Regions from separate parts of the Hydrogenophaga sp. ZJX-1 genome, predicted to be linked through region 1. Evidence: predicted binding sites of a transcription regulator. Region 1 holds the regulator's gene; the other holds the start of a gene.
The links. Region 1 encodes NrdR, which represses ribonucleotide reductase genes. Its sites were predicted from a motif close to CACNANATNTNGTG; they were not measured.
Positions count from the first base shown of each region.

Region 2: the regulator NrdR is predicted to act here: its motif matches at 5,946-5,959, upstream of ACN5W5_RS11240 (ribonucleoside-diphosphate reductase subunit alpha).

Region 1 is NZ_JBMBRA010000001.1:578,454-588,501, forward strand. It holds gene ACN5W5_RS02890 (pilus assembly protein) at 1-833, opposite strand, end outside; gene ACN5W5_RS02895 (pilus assembly PilX family protein) at 853-1,617, opposite strand; gene ACN5W5_RS02900 (PilW family protein) at 1,623-2,504, opposite strand; gene pilV (type IV pilus modification protein PilV) at 2,459-3,019, opposite strand; gene ACN5W5_RS02910 (GspH/FimT family pseudopilin) at 3,030-3,587, opposite strand; gene nrdR (transcriptional regulator NrdR) at 3,708-4,157, opposite strand; gene glyA (serine hydroxymethyltransferase) at 4,177-5,421, opposite strand; ZMP/ZTP riboswitch at 5,478-5,643, opposite strand; gene ACN5W5_RS02925 (transglycosylase SLT domain-containing protein) at 5,702-6,604, opposite strand; gene ACN5W5_RS02930 (DUF349 domain-containing protein) at 7,330-10,048, shown strand, end outside.
Region 2 is NZ_JBMBRA010000003.1:500,409-510,456, forward strand. It holds gene ffh (signal recognition particle protein) at 1-528, opposite strand, end outside; gene ACN5W5_RS11215 (cytochrome C assembly family protein) at 706-1,506, shown strand; gene ACN5W5_RS11220 (PP0621 family protein) at 1,519-1,758, shown strand; gene ACN5W5_RS11225 (sensor histidine kinase) at 1,789-3,585, shown strand; gene ACN5W5_RS11230 (sigma-54-dependent transcriptional regulator) at 3,602-5,077, shown strand; gene ampD (1,6-anhydro-N-acetylmuramyl-L-alanine amidase AmpD) at 5,067-5,690, shown strand; gene ACN5W5_RS11240 (ribonucleoside-diphosphate reductase subunit alpha) at 6,171-9,035, shown strand; gene ACN5W5_RS11245 (ribonucleotide-diphosphate reductase subunit beta) at 9,179-10,048, shown strand, end outside.

The DNA of each region.
Region 1 (10,048 bases):
GCTAAACCAGTTTGAAGATCAGTGGACCAATAGTGAAAGGCAATATCGGCTAACGTACTGAGCGTGGTTTGATTGCCGCTGGCTGTCGTGGTTGCGCCGCCCCAAATATCTCTATATAGGCGTGTTTGGTTGCTGGTGATGTCGTAGGTTCTACCGGAAGGCAGAGGTAGGACCTTGGTGGTGTTGTCTGCATTGCCTCCACCGCGCACGATGCGCGTGCCGTTGTTAGTCCTTGATGTGTCGATGTGCTGGGATGTGCTGGATGTGCCGCTATTCCAGCCGCCATCGGTCATGAAGATGTGGTAGTTCTTCCGGCAGGAGAGGATGGGTGCCTGGGTGATTCCAGGATTGGCTGCCCAAGGGCTGTTCACGTCGGAGATGGCTGCTGACAGATATTGGCCTGCGTTGTCCATCATGAGGTGCCCGGGCGTACCTCCGTTGTGGACGAGACTGTTGACCCATGCGTCAAAGTTGGTTCGGTGGGTACCTCCGAGGTAGCGCATGCCGTTGTAGGTGCCGCAGGCCGTTGAAGCGGTGCCCAAGGAAGGACATTTGTTCATTGATTGCCAGGCCATGCGAATGCGGTTTTCGGCAAGGCTGGACGACGAACCGAAGGTGTCTCGCAAAGCTTGGCGCAAGGTCGTCATGCCGGATTCACCCATACTGCCCGAATCATCGACCGAGACGATGACGTTGGGTGCTGGCTCCCTCGCTCCCGCACCCGGTGGGACCTGGCTGAAGGTCATGGGGGCCCCCATGACCGAGGTCGACATGAGAAGATACCCACCCAGCATGATGGCTTGAGCGGTATTCAACTTGGTGGATGTTTTCATTGTTGGATCTCCCATTCGATCAGGCCGCGGGATCGGCCAAGGCTGGAACAAAGATGGTGCGCAACACCACGCGTGTGCCGGGCTTGAGGCCGTTGGCCACGGCGGTGATTCGGAAGATGAAAGGGGCGTCCACGGCGGGTACGGGCAGGTTGCCGGCAATGGGCGCCATGGCCCCGGTGTTCTGGAACTCCATCACTTCGATCCAGTACCAGGCACCGTATTCGCCGTCGGCTCGCACCAGCAGCAGGGGGTTATCGATGTCGTCATTGTCAATGCCGGTGAACTCGCCATAGGTGGCTGCGATGGCGTTGGCCGTGCGCGTGTTTGCGGTCATAGCATCGAAGCCGGCTCCCAAGTTCCACCAGCCGACGCCCAGAGCATCTTCTTCTTCCAGCAGGCAGATGCCTTGTCGGCACGGCAGGGTGGCAAAGTTGGGGATGGTGGCGCGCAAGTCATCCAGATCCTGGCTCATCACGGGAATGAATGGACCAGCCGTGCCACCGTATCGATCTCGACATCCATAGAAGTTGGCGCTGGTTTTGCAAGGGAAACCCCCTGCGAGTACGCCTCTGATGTCTGTCTCTGCGTCGGCAATCAAGGCCTCTGCCGCTGAATAGGCGCGCTGGTAGTCGCTTTCGTTGCTGACCAGCGACTCGTTGAGCCAGTTGGTTCGAGTTGCACCGAGCGCCAGCATGCTACCGAGCAGCAGCATGACCATGACAACGATCAAGGAGATGCCTCGCTGGCGCAAAGCGATCTTGTTGGAGACGATGGCGGTGTTCATGGTGTTCAGCTCAGGGTCTGGAGGTTGCGCAGGGTGAACACCTGACGGAAGACACGCCGGATGCGACCGTCGTCAGCAACAGCCCCACCGGTACAGTCGGCTGTTGCAGCACCGCCGGTGGGGTTGTTGCCGCTGACTCCAACCAGGCGGATGCACACCTGAACGGCTTCCACCGCCGTCCAGTCCGCGACAGCGTCGGCCTGGAAATAGCGGATGGCAGGCGGGACAACGGCTGGGTCACGCACGGCGTACCAGATCTGCAGTTCTTCCACGTTGGGGATCACCGGCTGAGGCGTTGCGCCAGCGGCGGCTCCTTGGCAGAGGATCGAGCCATCGTCCAGGCTGAACTGGCTGGTGACCACAGCGCTCGCTGCGGCAGGGTTGTTGCCCATGCAATCGCTCAGCAAAGCAGTAATGTTGGCCACGTTGCTGAAGGACACCGTGAGCGTGTCTTCAACACCGTTGTTGGTCCCTCGGATGGAAATCGGGATCGGTTGCGTGTTGTCCAGGCCGATGTAATCGCTGCGGTAGACAAACTTCTGGGTACTCAGACCCGGATTGGTCAGGTCCACGTAGTCCTCGGCGGGAACTGCGCCAGCCTGTTTGAGCTGGCGTCCGATCATGCGCATGACGGCTGCAGCATCCTGCTGGAGGTTCACCGTGTCGGTGATAGTGGTCGACGCGACACGGTTGTAGACCAGGGTGCCAATGGCGGCCACAGACACGAGCAGACCGATGGTGATGCCGACCATCAGTTCGATCAGGGTCACGCCGCGTTGCTGGCGCCGGTGCGACGTGAACCGCATGCTGGCGCTTCCACGTAAGTGGGTAGAGTATTTCATCACGGACGCATCCTGATCAGGTGGCAGATCGATCCATCCGGGCATGTCACGTTGGCCACGTCGGTGGTCACCAGGAAAGGGTTGTCGTCATCGGCCAGACCGTCGGCTTGTGCCGAGACGTTGTCGGTCCATGCGATCACCACACCAAAGGCGGTGGGGTCACCCGGCATGGCGTAGATTGCACCGTTGCCCCCGGGCAATGACGCCGCGAGCGTCGCTTTCCATTGAGCCAGATCGAAGCCGGCCAGTTGGGCGCTGGTGCATGCCGCGGTGTTGCAGTTGGTCCCTGCGGGAGCGGCACCCCAGCCCACCAGATAGGGATTGGGTGTTCCATTGGCGGCGCTGTCGTTCAGGGCGCCCGTGTTCAGCTTCATGCGCTCATGGATATCACCAGCCATGCGCACTGCGACAGCCCGAGCGTTCGTCAAGCGGGTTTCTGTCAATGTGCGTGTCTGAAGCCCGGCAAGTCCAAGAATGCCCAGAGCGAGCACAAAAAGGGCAACCAGCGACTCGATCATGCTGATGCCGGTCTGGTGGCGGCGCAAGGAGGTGTGGATCATGTGGGGCCAATCAGGTGGGGCAGCTGCCGGAACCTTTGGTCGAGGTGGCTCTCATGCCGGACGAGAAGGTCAGGGCAATACAGCTTGTGCTGTTGGGTGTGTTGATGGGAGCCATCTGGAAAGCGAAAAACATGCTGCCAGCGAACTGGCCGAAGCTGTTGACGCGCACAAAGTTGTTAGCGGCAACGTTGTTGGCTTGAATGGATACGCCGCGTTGGAGTTCGGTGCCGCGAACCAGCGGCTCTGCGGCTTGCTGGACGTTGTCGCCGTTTGTGTCCCGGAACACGATCCAGCCGCAACCCCAGTTGTTGCTGGGGCAATCTGCTCTACGTCGCACCGTAATGGGTTGCCCGGTTCGGATGGCCTCGGTACGCGCGAACTGGAGTGTGGAAAGCAGGTTGTCTCGCGCGGAGGCGACTTGGTAGGACTCGATCATCCCCGTGAAGCTGGGCGCTGCGAGTCCAGCCAGAATGGCCATCAAGGACACCACGACCATCATCTCGATAAGAGAGAAGCCGCTGGCGCTTTGCGGGGGCGCTGAAGGGATGGGGTGGGCATGAGAATCCATGTACGCATCGTATCGGCGCGTGCCGAGGCCATCAGAGGCAGTCAGCTGACCGGCGGAAACAACGCGACAGGCGGCAGAAAGTACTCGAATCGGCGTGGCGCTGGCCACGCGGCTGCGTCATCAACGTCGCACTTCGTCCACCAGTGCCCGGAACTCGTCAATGTCTTCGAAACTGCGGTACACGCTGGCGAAGCGGATGTAGGCCACCTTGTCGAGCTTCTTGAGTTCGCGCATGACCATTTCTCCCAGCCGGGTGGCCGGGACTTCGCGGGCGCCTAGGTTCAGCAGCTTTTCTTCGATGCGCTCGATGGCTGCGTCGACCTGCTCGGTGCTGACCGGGCGTTTGCGCAGCGCCAGCGCAAAGGACGCGCGCAATTTGGCCGGCACGTAGTCGACGCGCCGGCCGTCTTTCTTCACCACGGCCGGAAAGCTGACCTCCGGCCGTTCATAGGTGGTGAAGCGTTTTTCGCAATGGCCGCACTGGCGGCGGCGGCGAATGAAGTCCGCGTCTTCGGAGATCCGGGTCTCGACGACCTGGGTCTCCAGATGACCGCAGAAGGGGCACTTCATCGCGTCGCGCCAGTTGGCATCACTTGTACACCGGGAACCGGGCCGTCAGCGCGTTGACCTTGGCGCGCACGGCCTCGATGTTCGCCGGGTCACGCGGGTTATCCAGCACGTCGGCGATCAGGTTGGCGGTCAGGCGGGCTTCTTCGTCCTTGAAGCCGCGGGTGGTCATGGCAGGGGTGCCGATGCGCACGCCGCTGGTGACCATGGGCTTTTCCGGGTCGTTGGGGATGGCGTTTTTGTTGATCGTCATGTGGGCGCTGCCCAGCACGGCTTCGGCTTCCTTGCCCGTGATGCCTTTGGCGCGCAGATCGACCAGCATGACGTGGCTCTCGGTGCGGCCGCTGACGATGCGCAGGCCGCGCGACACCAGGGTTTCGGCAACGATGCGTGCATTTGTCAGCACTTGTTGCTGGTAAGCCTTGAAGTCGGGTTGCAGTGCTTCTTTGAATGCCACGGCCTTGGCCGCGATGACGTGCATCAGCGGGCCACCCTGCAGGCCGGGGAAGATGGCGCTGTTGATGGCTTTTTCGTGCTCGGCCTTCATCAGGATGATGCCGCCACGCGGGCCGCGCAGGCTCTTGTGGGTGGTGGATGTCACCACGTCGGCAAACGGAACCGGGTTGGGGTACACGCCGGCAGCGATCAGGCCGGCGTAGTGGGCCATGTCCACCATGAAGATGGCGCCGACGTCTTTGGCCACTTTGGCAAAACGCTCGAAGTCGATGCGCAGGCTGTAGGCCGATGCGCCCGCGATGATGAGTTTGGGCTTGGTCTCATGCGCCTTGCGCTCCATGGCGTCGTAGTCAATGGCTTCGTTGGCGTCCAGACCGTAGCTGACCACGTTGAACCACTTGCCGCTCATATTGAGCGCCATGCCGTGGGTGAGGTGGCCGCCTTCGGCCAGGCTCATGCCCATGATGGTGTCGCCGGGTTTCAGGAAGGCGAGGAACACGGCTTCGTTGGCGGATGCGCCGCAGTGGGGCTGCACGTTGGCGGCGTCGGCGCCGAAGATCTGCTTCACCCGGTCGATCGCCAGTTGCTCGGCGATGTCGACGTATTCGCAGCCGCCGTAGTAGCGGCGGCCAGGGTAGCCCTCGGCGTATTTGTTGGTGAGCTGGGTGCCTTGGGCGGCCATGACGGCGGGCGAGGCGTAGTTTTCGCTGGCGATCAGCTCGATGTGGTGTTCCTGGCGTGCGTTTTCGGCCTGGATGGCGGCAAACAGCTCGGGGTCGGTTTGCTCGATGAGGATGTTGCGGTCGTACATGGTTGGCAGTCTTGGGTAACGTGGATCCCGGCGCACGTCAGCGGGGTGACGACGGCAGGGGCTGCCCAGGCGAACGGCTGATCACCTGTCTTGGCAGCCAGGCGGCACGCTTCCCAGTGGTTGTCCCTGGTCCCATATGGGGGCAGGGGGGCCACGTCAGCACCGAAGCCTGGGCTGTGAGCCCTGAGCCTGGAGTGCCTATCGCCAGTTGCGTGCGGGGCCTAGTTTATCCGAGCAGGGCGGCAGGCGCCCGGATAGCCGATATTACCGGGCCCAGGGATCACGAACGGGCCAGCAGCAGGGGTTCCACGGTTTCTGCAACGGGGGAGGCAGCGTCGGCTGCTTCCATCTCGGTGACGTCGGGCGTCGGCAGTGTCTCGGTATCAGCGGGCACGACGACCGGTATGGTTCTGTAGCTGGGGAAGCGGGTGGGCATGGGCTTGCCCAGCGCCACGCTCTGGATGCGCAGGTGTTCTGCCATCACCTTGTTGATGTAGCCACTGCCATCGGTGGTGACCGCACCGACGTACAGGCGCAAGCCGCCTTCGATGGAGCCTGCCCGTTTGATGCAGTCTTGCAGCACCCGCGCACCCACCCGCAGGTTGGATACGGGATCGAACGCCGCCAGCTGGCCGCCAAAGTCTTCGTATTTTTCAGTGTGCACGCGCGTGAGCACCTGCATCAGGCCTTGCGCACCGACAGGGCTCTGGGCAAAAGGATTGAAGCGCGACTCCACGGCCATCACCGCCAGGATCAGGGTTGGGTCCATCCGCGCCTTTTCGCCCACCTCGAAAGCTTCGGCCACCAGAACCCCCAGCGGCTCCGGAGCAACCCGGTACTTGCGGCTCAGCCAGAAGGCCACGTTGGCCTGTTGCTTGGGCAGCTGGGTGGGCTGCACGGCGGTCACCCGTTGCACGGCATCGGGTTCGGGTTTGAACGCGACCACGGGCGCTGATGCCACCTGGCGCTGCTGCAACCAGCCCAGCAGGTGTTGCTCGGCGTCGCTGCGCAGGTCGTGGCGCGCGGCCAGCGTGATCAGGCCCACGGCGAGAACGGTGCCCAGCAGCGCAACGCTGTTGTGGGTGATGGCGATGAAGCCCTGGACCATGTCGCTCAGGGCGGTGTTGATGGATGCCTTGGCACCTGGGGTGCTCTTGTGGTGGCGGGGGGTGGTGTCATTCATGAAGTCTCTCCTGTCGGTGCCGCGGTGACCGGGTGGGTCTGTGCGGCTGGCTGGGCACCTCATCGAGGCGGGCTTTGTGAGCCATCGCGTTCGATGGACCCTGCTGGGTCAGCGGCTCGGGTTTACCCTGAAGGGCAAAACCGGCGAATGTTAGGGGGAGTTTAATATCAAGTCAATGTTTAAAAGTTGTTTCATAAATACTTAAAGGTATATGTAATGGCGGTGTTGGCCACTTTTTGTGTCCCGTGCTAGCACGGATGCCAGCCCGGATCAGCGGTGCTCGCCGGTCAGCGTTTCAGAGGTACCGCTGGTCGATTCGGGTGCGATAGGGTGTTGTTACTGCTGTTAACAGCGTGACCTTCATCACGCGCCGATCGCGATTGAAAATCTCCATGACGTTGCTCGGGGGTACGTCTTGAAGCGGATCAGGAACCCGGTTAACCTTCAGTTGCCCGTCGTGGATGGGCATCAAACCGGTGACGCGGAGCATCCGCCAACCGGTTCCAAACGGGAGCAATCTGTTGCTTCCAGGCTGGAGAGACATCCAACTCCCTCCGCCAAAACCGACGGCAAGTGCAAATTGCCCGCCGTCAACCCCGGTGGGTTCTGCTCACCGGGGTTTCTTGTTTTTGGGCGTGCCGGATCGGCATGTGCAGCAACAGCAGCGACAATACGGGCTTCGCCAGGCGCTCATGCGCCGGCCCCTATCCCGGAACGATCCCTGTATGTCGCTGTTTTCCCTGCGAAGAAGTCCCCCCCAGTCCAATGCCCCGGAATCTGCCGTGAACACGCCCGCCAGCTCCAAGCAAGCCCCTGCCAACGCCGCACATCCCCTGGATGCCCTGACCGGTGGCGCGTTTTCTGCGCCCACTTCTGGCGAGCGCGCATCCCGCATCCGCGAATGGCTGGCCGGCGAACCGGGGCTGGAGCAGATGACCGAAGTGTTCAAGGAGCTGTCGCAGCGTGACCGGGGTGCGGCCAAGCCGCTGAAGGAAAAGCTGGACGAACACAAGCGTTTGAAGGCCCAGGAACAGATTGCCGCCGAGTGGGCCGTCAAGGCCGAGGCCCTCATCGGGCAGTCCCGTCTGAATCTGGCCGATGCCATGGCCTGGCAGCGCGATGCGGCCCGGGCGGGTGCTCCGCTGTCGCGTGAACCGTTGGCGGGGCTGAAGCAGGCCCTGGCCGAACGCGTCAAGGCGATCGAGGATGTGCAGCACCGTGTTCAGGTGGAGCGGGAGTCGGCGGTGTTGATGGCTCAGCGCATCGAGGTGATGTCGACCAAGCCCTGGCGCGAAGCCCAGCAGAGCGCCGAAGCGCTGCGCACCGACGTGGCCCAATGGCAGCAGCAGGCCAGTACCCTGGCCGACGATGCCCAGTGGCCCAGCGTTGAACCGAAGTTTCCTCCCATGCTCCAGGCATCGCGCAGCCAGCTGCAACTGGTGTGGGAAGCTTTCGAAGCGGCCCTGGCCCAGGCGGTTGCGGCCGATGCCAACCCGCAGGCACCGCTGCCGGCCGTGCCGGTCTGGGCGGACGAACTGCGTGCTGCCCGTGGCGAGGCAGCGGCTGTGCCCGGCGAAAAAGCCGCTCACGATGCCCAAGCCGCCCAGGAGCGCCGGGTCAAGGTGCTCGCAGAACTGGATCGTGCACTGGGTGTGCTGGAGCGCGAGCTGGCCGAGGGCCATGGAAAAGCCACGCCGAAGGCCGCGGCCGATGTGCGTGCGGTGCTGAAGTCGCATGCCCGCCTCATTGGCCCCGAGCTGGAGGCCCGCGCCCACGCGGCCCTGACCCAGGCCGGTGATCTGGAAGACTGGCAGCGCTGGCGTGCCGATCAGCTGCGGGAAGAGCTGGTGAAAAAGGCCGAGGCGCTGTTGCAACCGCCGGAGGGCCAGCGACTGGGTGGGCGCAAGATGCAGGAGACCCTGCGCAGCCTGCGTGATCAATGGAAGGCGACCGATCAGGGCGGCCAGCCCAACCATGCGTTGTGGAAGCGTTTCGACGAAGCCTGCACCGAGGCGCACAAGAGTGTTGAAGTCTGGTTGACCCAGGTCCGCCAGCAGGCGGAGGCCCACAAGGCCCAGCGCATGGCCATCATCGAAGAGCTCAAGGCCTGGACCGCCACGCATGGGCAAAGCACCGACTGGAAAGCCCAGGTGCGTGAGTTGCACGCGTTTTCCGAGCGCTGGCGGGAAGCCGGTCACCTGAGCGAGAAGGCGTTTGCCGAAATGCAGCCGCTCTGGAAAACCGCCATGCACGCCGCGCATGCCGGACTCGAAGCCGCGCAGGCACAAAGCGTTGAGCGTCGCCGTGCCCTGATCGAGGAAGCCAAGGCCATGGGCGCAGCGCCCCAGTTGCGCATTGACGCGGTCAAGGCGCTGCAGCAGCGCTGGCAGGCCGAAGCGCACGCGGTGCCGCTGGAGCGCAAACAGGAACAAAAGTTGTGGGAGGCCTTCCGCCAACCCATTGACGAAGCCTTTGCCCGCAAGAGCAGCGAGCGCGAGAAGGCGTCAACGGCACTCAATGCCCACGATCAGCGCGTGCTGGAGGCCTCGCAGGCGGTGGACGCTGCCAGTGCGAGCGGCGATGCCCAGCAGATTCGCGCTGCCATGGCGGCGCTGGAAGCGGCCTTGCGCGGTCAGGCGGAGGCTGCGGCTGAACCTGCTCGTGGCGCGGCGAATGCCGTTGCCGCGCCTGCCGGGGCCACTGAGGAGACTGCAGAAAACCAGTCGATGGCCCCGGCTGTGGACGGTTCAGCGCCGGCCGATGCCGGGGACGAAGTCGCGGCGGCAGAGGCCCCGGCACCCGTCAAGCCTGCCGCCCCGCCCAAGAAGATCGTTGCGGTGCGTGGCGATGACCGGCCGGGCATGAAAAAGACCGAACCCGCCGGACGTGATGACCGTCGGGGTCCTCCGGGCCGCGACAGCCGCGATGCACGGGGTGGTTTTGGCGGCCGTGGTGACGGGCGCGATGCTCGCGACGGGCGCGGCGGCGAACGGTTTGACCGCGAGCCGCGGGGGCCGCGCCTGGGGGATGCCGCTTTCCGAGCCCAGCGTCAGGCGATCGAACACGCCGAAGCCGCGCTGCGCAAGCTCGCGGCGCAAGCGCACGGTGAGGTATTGACCCAGCTGTTGACCGCCTGGGAGCAGCGCGATGCGTCGCAGTTGCCGACGGCGCAGGCGCTGGGTTCGCGCGTCAACGCGGCGACCCGCAGCGCGTGGTCCCAGAGCCTGAACGCGGGCACGCCTGCTGCGGTGCCTGCTGATGCCCTGTTGCGCCTGGAAATGGCGGCCGAAGTGCCCACGCCGGCCGAACTGCTGGATGCCCGCCGCATGCTGCAGCTGCAGCTGCTCACGCGCCGCCACGAAGCCGCGCCGGCCGATACCTGGGCTCAGGATGTGTCCCGCGTGCTGGCCGGTGAGTTTGACGCTGGCGCTGCGCGCCGGTTGC
Region 2 (10,048 bases), on a different contig from region 1:
GATGGCGGCGCGCGCGATGTCCACCGGTTTCTGGTCGGGCGTGCTCGGGAACCACTCGGCGCCGGCCTGCGCGGTCACGGTCTTCAGCTGTTCGATGGCCGCCGGGCGGTAGACGTCACCCGACACGGTGAGCACTTTCTTCTTGCGCTTCTCGATCAGGTGTTTCGCCAGCTTGGCGGTGGTCGTCGTTTTACCGGCACCCTGCAGGCCGGCCATCAGGATCACCGCCGGCGGCTGGGCCGCGAGGTTGATGTCCGCCACGCCCTCACCCATGGTGGCGGCCAGTTCGCGGTTGACAATGCCCACCAGCGCCTGCCCCGGCGAGAGCGAACCGATCACCTCCTGGCCCAGCGCTTTTTCTTTCACGCGGGCGATGAAGTCGCGCACCACCGGCAGCGCCACGTCGGCTTCCAGCAAGGCCATGCGCACCTCGCGCAACATGTCGGCGACATTGCCTTCTGTGATGCGGGCCTGGCCGCGCATTTCCTTGACGATGCGTGAGAGGCGGTCTGAGAGGGCTGATGCCATGGTGTGCTCGGGTGTGCTGGTGGGCGCCGGGAGGTGCGACGACGGGTCGGGCGGGAGGCCCGCGCGACCCGGATGGACTGGCCGGTGCCCGGCGAACTCGGTCGGGGCAAGACCGTTAAACTGTGCAGATGATTTTAGCCGTGCCTTGTGGCGCCTGCTGCGTACCGCGCTGAACCAATGAACCTGTTGCCCACCCTGTCGACGAACCCGCCCGCCGCCCTGCTGTCCGCGGTGGCGGCGCTGTCGTACGCCGTGCTGGCCTGGGCCCACCCGCGCCTGACGACAGCGCAGACACGCGGCGTGCTGGCCATTGCCTGGCTGCTGCACCTGCTCGTGCTCGCATCGGGCCTGCTTGAACACCCGCCCCGCTTTGGCTTCGCGCCCGCGCTCTCGGTCACCGCCTGGCTGGTCCTGACGGTGTATCTCGTGGAGACACGGCTGTATCCCCAGATGCGCGCACGCTGGACGCTGGCCGTGCTGGGCACCGTGGCGGTCCTGCTGGCCCTGGTGTTCCCCGGCTCGCCCTACCCGGCCCTGCGATCGAGCTGGTTGCCGCTGCACTGGGCGCTGGGCATCGCTTCCTACGGACTCATCGCCGCGGCCGTGGTGCACGCCTGGATGATGCAGCGGGCAGAGAAATCCATGCGGCTGGGCGCCTCGGCCGACTCCACCCTGCCACTGCTGACCCTGGAACGGCTGACCTTCCGCTTCGTGGCGGCGGGTTTTGCGCTGCTGAGCGCCACCCTGCTGGCCGGCTGGTGGTTCTCGGGCACGCTCAACCACGGCTGGGTCTGGGACCACAAGACCGCCTTCTCGGTGCTGTCCTGGCTGACCATGGGCATTTTGCTGGTCGGCCGCTGGCGGCTGGGCTGGCGGGGCCGCACCGCGGTGCGCACCCTCTACGTCGGCGCAGGCTTTCTGCTGCTCGGGTACGTCGGCTCCCGCTTCGTGCTCGAAGTCGTTCTGCAGCGAGTCTGAGGACCCCACCCCATGAAATTTCTGCTCGTACTGGCGGTGGTCCTGGTGGCATTCTGGGTCTGGCGCAACAACCGCTCGCAGGAGCTTGACCGCGGCCAAGCCCCGGCGCCCCGAAAACCCCTCCCGCCCGTGGCCATGGTGGCCTGCCTGCAATGTGGCGCGCACCTGCCCGAGAACGAGGCCATCAAAGGCCCGCGAGGAGCCTACTGCTGCGCCGAACACCGCGCGCAGCACGAGCGCCAGGGCAGCTGATCCGGGCCTGTGCGTCAGGCAAGAACACCCATGGCCCAGGACCACAACCCCAGTTTCGCGCCCTCCTGGTTCTCCACCTTTGAGGACCACGGATCGCTGGGGCGCGAACAGCGGCGCCACGCCTTCGAGCGCCTGTGGCGCGCCTTCATGCGGGCCAGGGCCTTCATTGCCGCTGTCTTGCTGGCGTTGCAGGTGTTCGAGCTGCTCAACCACAGCGGCGGCCCGAACTGGCTGGTGCTGGTCAGCGCCCTGCACCTCACGGCCGCGCTGGCCGTGATGTTCTGGTGGCCGGTGGACAACCCCGAAAAAGCGGGAGGCCTGCAGTGGCCACTGACCATTGGTGTCGACCTGCTGGTGTTCGGCCTGCTGCAGTTCTTCCAGCAAGGCGGCCTCAATTACACGCCCCTGTTTGCCCTGCCGGTGCTGCTGGCCGCGGTGCTGGGTTCGATGACACTGGCGCTCGCCACCGCTGCGAGCGTCACGCTGTTCCTGCTCGGTGAAGCGGCCGCAAGTGCGGCATTGCTGAGCGACGTCTCCGCCTCGCGCTTCCTGCAAGCGGGTCTGACGGGCACCGGATTCTTCCTCGTGGCCCTGCTGGCCAACCAGCTCGCCGTGAGGCTGGCGCGGGAAGAAGTGCTGGCCCAGAGCAGCCAGGCCGCCGCCCGCGCGCAGGCCCAGGTCAACGAGCTGGTGATCGAGAGCCTGAGCGAAGGCGTGCTGGTGGTCGACCCGCACGGCGTGGTGCGCAACGCCAATCCGGCGGCCAAGTCCATGCTCATGGGCGAGCACTACCCGCACGCCGCCAAGCTGCTGCTGTCGGCACGCCACGGGTGGGAAGGGCTGTCCCATCTGGTGAACGAAAGCTTCGCGCTCGGGCAACCCATGCAGTCCGAGGTTCGCATCGACATCGACGAATTCACCTCGCACCGGTTTTTCGCCCGCACCCGGCTCACACGCACCCAGGGCGAAGGGCACGCCGCACTGTGCGTGCTGTTCCTGGAAGACCTGCGTGAAGTCGAGGCCCGCGTGCGCACCGAAAAGCTGGCCTCCATGGGCCGCATGTCGGCGGCTGTGGCGCACGAAATCCGCAACCCGCTGTCGGCCATCACACAGGCCAACGCGCTGCTCGACGAAGAGGTGGTGGAACCCGGACAGAAGCGGCTCACCCGCATGATCGAGCAGAACGCCCAGCGGCTCTCGCGCATCGTGGACGACATCCTCAATGTGGCGCGTGTCCAACCCCACCAGGACGGGGCGTACGCGGCGGCGCTGCCACTGGATCCGACCGTGCGCCAGATCACGCACGAATGGAACCGTCAGAACCAGATCCAAGGCATCCTCGGCGTGCACCTGCACGCGCCACAAGCCCATGTGGGCTTCGACCCCGAGCACCTGCGGCGCCTGTTGATCAACCTGCTGGACAACGCCCTGCGCCACGCCAGTGGCAAGCCCTCGTCCATCCGCGTCATCACGCAGCCCGGCGGCACAGACCGCGTGCGCCTGTCGGTCTGGAGCGATGGCGCGCCGCTGGAGGCCAGCGTGTTGCGCCACCTGTTCGAGCCCTTCTTTTCTTCGGAGAGCCGCTCCAGCGGCCTGGGTCTGTACATCTGCCGGGAGCTGTGCGAGCGCTACGGGGCGCAGATCGCCTACCAGCGCAGCAGGCTCGACCAGCGTGAAGGCAACGAGTTTTTCGTGCTCCTGCCCGGCGCAACAACGGGCAACCAGCCCGCTCAGCAAAGCCTGGCCTACCCCATGGGCGACTCGGTGCCCGGCCTGACCCGCCCTGGTCTCTCCCAGGCGGACCCGCCGTCACTGTCCACGCTGTGACCCCCAAGACCGATCGATGACAGCACCCACACCCACGTCCATCCTGGTCGTCGACGACGAGCCGGACCTGCGCACCCTCTACGAGTTGACGCTGCTGCGCGAGGGCCATGAAGTGGTGTCCGCCCCCGACCTCACCCAGGCCCGCGAGTGGCTGGCGCAACGTCACTTTGACGTGCTGATCACCGACATGCGACTGCCCGACGGTCTGGGGCTGGAGCTGCTGCGCGAACTGGGTGCCGATCAGCGCACCGAAAAGAGCATCGTCATCACCGCCTACGGCTCGGCCGAGAACGCGGTCGAAGCGCTCAAGACCGGCGCCTTCGACTACCTCACCAAACCGGTGGACCTCAAGCAGCTGCGCACCGCGGTAACGTCCGCGCTGCAAAGCCAGCGGTACCCGTCCGCGATGCGACCGCCTTCGGGCAACGCCATCCCGCGCAGCGCCCCGCCGCCACCGGCCGGCGTCCAGGCCCTGGAACGTATCGTCGGCACCTCGGGCTGCATGGTGCAGATCCGCAGCCGCATCGAAAAAGTGGCGACCAGCATGGCGCCCGTGCTCATCCTGGGCGAATCGGGCACCGGCAAGGAACTGGTGGCGCGCGCGGTGCACGAATGCAGCCACCGGGCCAGTGGCCCCTTCGTCGCGGTCAATTGCGGCGCGATCCCTGAAAACCTGATCGAAGCCGAATTCTTCGGTGCCCGCAAGGGTGCCTTCACGGGCGCTACCCATGACCGCGAAGGCTATTTCCTGGCGGCCAAGGGCGGCACCCTGTTCCTCGACGAAATCGGCGACCTGCCGCTCCAGATGCAGGCCAAGCTGCTGCGCGTGATACAGGAGCGTCGCGTGCGCCCGCTCGGCGGCGTGCAGGAAGAAGCGGTGGACGTTCGCCTGGTCAGCGCCACGCACCGCGATCTGGCCGCACTCGTCAAAAGTGGCGAGTTCCGGCAAGACCTGTTCTACCGGCTGAATGTGATCTGCCTGCGCACACCCGCCCTGCGCGAACGGCGCGAAGACCTGTCCGAACTGGCCCACGCCCTGCTGCAGCGCATCTGCAGCGAATCGGGCCAGCCGGTGCCCGAATTGTCCGGCACGGCTTTGGCCTGGCTGCAGGCCTGCGAGTTGCCCGGCAACGTGCGTGAACTGGAAAACCTGCTGCAACGAGCGCTGGCACTCAGCAGCGGTGCGGTGCTGCAGGCTGACGATTTCGGTGACACAAGCGACACGGCGATGCGTCCTGAGAGCCCGTCAACAGCAGCCGCGTTCGCGGTGCCAGCCCCGGAACCGGAACCGGAACCGGCAGCGGGCATACCGCCCGACCTGCAGACCTACCTGGACGAGCAGGAGCGCCAGGTCTTGCTCAAGGCGCTGAAGGAAACCGACTTCAACCGCACCGCCGCCGCGGCCCGCCTGGGCCTGAACCTGCGCCAGATGCGTTACCGCATCCAGCGGCTGGGCATTGCCACCCCGGCAGACGGTGACGATGACGCCTGAATCCGGCGATCTGCCCGTGTCACCACCCGACTGGGACGGCGGCTGGTTCACCGCCGCCCGGCGCAGTGCATCGCCCAATTTCGGCCCGCGCCCCGAGGGCGCGCGGATCGACCTCATCGTGATCCACTCCATCAGCCTGCCACCTGGCGTTTACGGTGGACCAGAAGTGGAACAGCTCTTCACCAACCAGCTCGACTGGGACGCCCACCCCTACTTCCAGCAGATCCGCGGCATGGAAGTCTCGGCCCATTTTTTCATCCGCCGTGATGGCGAGCTGGTGCAGTTTGTCGATGCCGACGCACGCGCCTGGCACGCTGGCAGTTCCTGCTGGCGCGGCCGCAGCAACTGCAACGACGACTCCATCGGGATCGAACTGGAAGGCCTGGAAGGCGGACCCTTCACCAGCGCGCAATACGACGGCCTGGCCCGTTTGTGCACCAGCCTCGGCCTGCGCTACCCGATCGCCCACATCGCTGGCCACGAACACATCGCACCCGGCCGCAAACAAGACCCCGGCAGCGGGTTCGACTGGACCCGGCTGCGACAAAGTCTGGGCTGGGCCCATGCGTGTTTCCCCAACGACACGCCACCGGCCACCCACGCGGTCACCTGAACGGCGCAGGGCCGGAACACGGGCGTTGGACACAGCGTTCCATTGGCGCCGCTTTCAACGGTAAAGCCACCGGAAGACCGCATCGATGCTTCAAAGGAAATTCGACAGCGAGGCCCATCGAGCCACCACCGGACGTACGTTGCCGTTGCCACGGCCCAGATGGTCCAACGCTTTTTTGTTTGTCGAAATCTGCTTGGCGAGGCAGTCGTAATTTTTTCACAAACACTACCGGTAGTGGCTTGAAGAGCCGCCACACACCAGATATAGTGTGCCCTGCGCGTTGCGGTCGCCCGGTCACATGGCTTGAAAGCATCCCATGACATGCTTGCGCAGATCCGGTCAAGCCATCGGATCTGCCCTGGACCCGGCCTCCCCACCCCGCTGCCATCCGACACCGCGTGCCTTCGCCGCCGACACAAAACAAACGAAAGAGGAACCATGCTGACAGCCCAATCCCCCACATCCGCCACCGCGTCCACGATGCATGCCGCTGGTGCCACCAGCGTTGCCATGCCCGACAGCGCCAGCTCGGTTTTTGCCCAGTACCAGATCATCCGCCGCAATGGCGCGGTCGTGCCTTTTGAGCCGAGCAAGATTGCGGTGGCGCTGATGAAGGCCTTTCTGGCGGTGCACGGCACCCAGGGCGCGGCCTCGGCCAGCGTACGCGAAACGGTGGATGCCCTGACGCAGAACGTGGTGCGTGCCCTGATGCGCTCGCGCCCGGGCGGAGGCACCTTCCATATTGAAGACGTGCAGGACCAGGTCGAACTCGGCCTGATGCGCAGCGGCCACCACGAAGTGGCCCGCGCCTACGTGCTGTATCGCGAGCGCCGCACACAGGAGCGCGCCCACCAGGCCGAGCAAGCCAAACCCGCCGAAGCCCTGCTGCACGTGACGGACGGCGGTCAGCGTGTGCCGCTGGACCTGAACCGTCTGCAGTTTCTGATCGAAGACGCTTGCAAGGGCCTGGGCAAAGACGTCAAGGCCGATCCCATCGTCGCCGAGACCAAGCGCAACCTGTACGACGGCGTGCCGATCGAAGAGGTCTACAAGGCCTCCATCCTGGCCGCCCGCACCCTGATCGAAAAAGACCCGGACTACACCTACGCCACCGCGCGCCTGCTGCTGCACACCATCGTCAAGGAAGTGATTGGCGAAGAAGTGCCGTCCAGCGAGATGGGCGCGCGCTACGCCGACTACTTCCCGCAGTTCATCAAAAAGGGCGTGCAGAACGAACTGCTAGACGAGAAGCTGCAGCAGTTCGACCTCGCCCGCCTGGGCGCCGCGCTCAAACCCGAGCGTGACCTGCAGTTCGACTACCTCGGTCTGCAGACGCTGTATGACCGCTACTTCCTGCACGTGCGCAAGACTCGCATCGAGCTGCCGCAGGCCTTCTTCATGCGCGTGGCCATGGGCCTGGCGTTGAACGAGATCGACCGCGAAGCCCGCGCCATCGAGTTCTACGAGGTGCTGTCCTCGTTCGACTTCATGTCGTCCACGCCCACGCTGTTCAACGCCGGCACCCGCCGCTCGCAACTCTCCAGCTGCTACCTGACCACCGTGCCCGACGACCTGGACGGCATCTACGAGTCGATCAAGGAAAACGCACTGCTGTCCAAGTTCGCCGGCGGCCTGGGCAACGACTGGACGCGCGTGCGTGCACTCGGCGCCCACATCAAGGGCACCAACGGCGAGTCGCAAGGCGTCGTACCCTTCCTGAAAGTGGTCAACGACACCGCCGTGGCGGTGAACCAGGGTGGCAAGCGCAAGGGCGCGGTCTGCACCTACCTGGAGACCTGGCACCTGGACATCGAAGAATTCCTGGAGCTGCGCAAGAACACCGGCGACGACCGCCGCCGCACCCACGACATGAACACGGCGAACTGGATTCCCGACCTGTTCATGAAGCGCGTGATGGAAAAGGGTGAGTGGAGCCTGTTCTCGCCCAACGACGTGCCCGACCTGCACGACCTGTTTGGTGCCGATTTTGAAAAGGCCTACGTCGCCTACGAAGAGAAGGCCGCCCGCGGCGAGATCAAGCCCTACCGCAAGCTGGCCGCCACCGACATGTGGCGCAAGATGCTGTCGATGCTGTTCGAGACCGGCCACCCCTGGATCACCTTCAAGGATGCCTGCAACGTCCGCTCACCGCAGCAACACGCCGGCGTGGTGCACAGCTCCAACCTCTGCACCGAGATCACGCTCAACACCAGCGACACCGAAACCGCGGTCTGCAACCTGGGTTCGGTCAACCTGCTCAACCACATCAAGCGCACCGACGACGGCGCCAAGGTGCTCGACCACGACAAGCTGCAGGTCACCATCAAGACCGCGATGCGCATGCTCGACAACGTGATCGACATCAACTACTACGCCGTCAAAAAGGCGCGCGACTCCAACATGCGCCACCGTCCGGTCGGGCTCGGCATCATGGGCTTCCAGGATGCGCTCTACGAACTGCGCATCCCCTACGCCTCCAACGAGGCGGTGGAGTTCGCCGACCGCTCGATGGAAGCGGTCTGTTACCACGCCTACTGGGCCTCCACCGAACTGGCCCGCGAGCGCGGCCGTTACGCCAGCTACAAAGGCTCGTTGTGGGACCAGGGCATCCTGCCACCCGACACGCTGGACCTGCTGGCGCACGAGCGCGGTGGTTATGTGGACGTGGACCGCAGCAGCAGCCTGGACTGGGACGCGCTGCGCCAGAAGATCGCCGCCGATGGCATGCGCAACTCCAACTGTGTGGCGATCGCGCCGACCGCGACCATCTCCAACATCATCGGCGTCGACGCGTCCATCGAGCCCTGCTTCGGCAACCTCTCGGTCAAGTCCAACCTGTCGGGTGAGTTCACCGTCATCAACGGCTACCTGGTGAAAGACCTGAAGCGGCTGGGCCTGTGGGACGACGTGATGGTCATGGACCTCAAACACTTCGACGGCTCGCTGCGCTCCATCGACCGCGTGCCGCAAGAAGTGAAGGCGCTCTACGCCACCGCCTTCGAAGTGGAACCGCTGTGGCTGGTGGAAGCCGCCGCGCGGCGCCAGAAGTGGATCGACCAAGCGCAAAGTCTGAACATCTACATGGCTGGCGCATCGGGCAAAAAGCTCGACGACACCTACAAGCTCGCGTGGTTGCGAGGTCTCAAGACCACCTACTACCTGCGCACCACATCGGCCACACAGGCCGAAAAATCCACCGGTCGCACCGGTCAGCTCAACGCGGTCTCGGTGCACGGCAACGATGCTTCGATGAGCGCAACTGCGGCGACTGCGGTGGCTGTTGAACCTGCGACCGACATCAAGTTTTGCGCGATCGATGACCCCGGTTGCGAAGCCTGCCAATGACCTTTGCATGTGTTGTGTGTGCGTGTTGTGGTGTTGAACGTCGCGCATTCGATGCGACACCGCAACACAAAACATTCATCACACGCATGAGTCCTTTGCATTTCATGCAGACACTTCGATAATCCACCGAATTGGACACACCTATGTTGACCTGGGACGATCAAGTTACGCCCTCCTCGAAGCCCGCACCGATTCCCCTGCCACCTCACATGCCGGGTGTGCAAGCGTCACTGTCCTCCGCGACAAATCCCTCCCCCGCTTTCGCTGCACCCAAGGCCACGCCGAGCGCACACCGCGTCAATGCGGCCGACAAGCGCATCATCAACGGCAAGACCGACGTCAACCAGCTGGTGCCGTTCAAATACAAGTGGGCCTGGGAAAAATACCTCGCCACTTGCGCCAACCACTGGATGCCGCAGGAAGTGAACATGAGCCGCGACATCGCGCTCTGGAAAGATCCGAACGGCCTGACCGAAGACGAGCGCCGCATCGTCAAGCGCAACCTCGGCTTCTTCACCACTGCCGATTCGCTGGCTGCCAACAACATCGTGCTCGGTACCTACCGCCACATCACCGCGCCCGAGTGCCGCCAGTTCCTGCTGCGCCAGGCCTTTGAAGAAGCGATCCACACGCACGCTTACCAGTACATCGTGGAGTCGCTGGGTCTGGACGAATCCGAGATCTTCAACGCCTACAACGAAGTGCAGTCGATCCGCGACAAGGATGAGTTCCTGATCCCCTTCATCGAAGCGATCATGGACCCGGCCTTCGTCACCGGTTCGCCGGAAAACGACCAGACCCTGCTGAAAAGCCTGATCGTCTTCGCGTGCCTGATGGAAGGCCTGTTCTTCTATGTTGGCTTCACACAGATCCTGGCGCTGGGTCGCCAGAACAAAATGACCGGCGCCGCCGAGCAGTACCAGTACATCCTGCGCGACGAGTCCATGCATTGCAACTTCGGCATCGATCTGATCAACGCGATCAAGATGGAAAACCCGATGCTCTGGACGGCT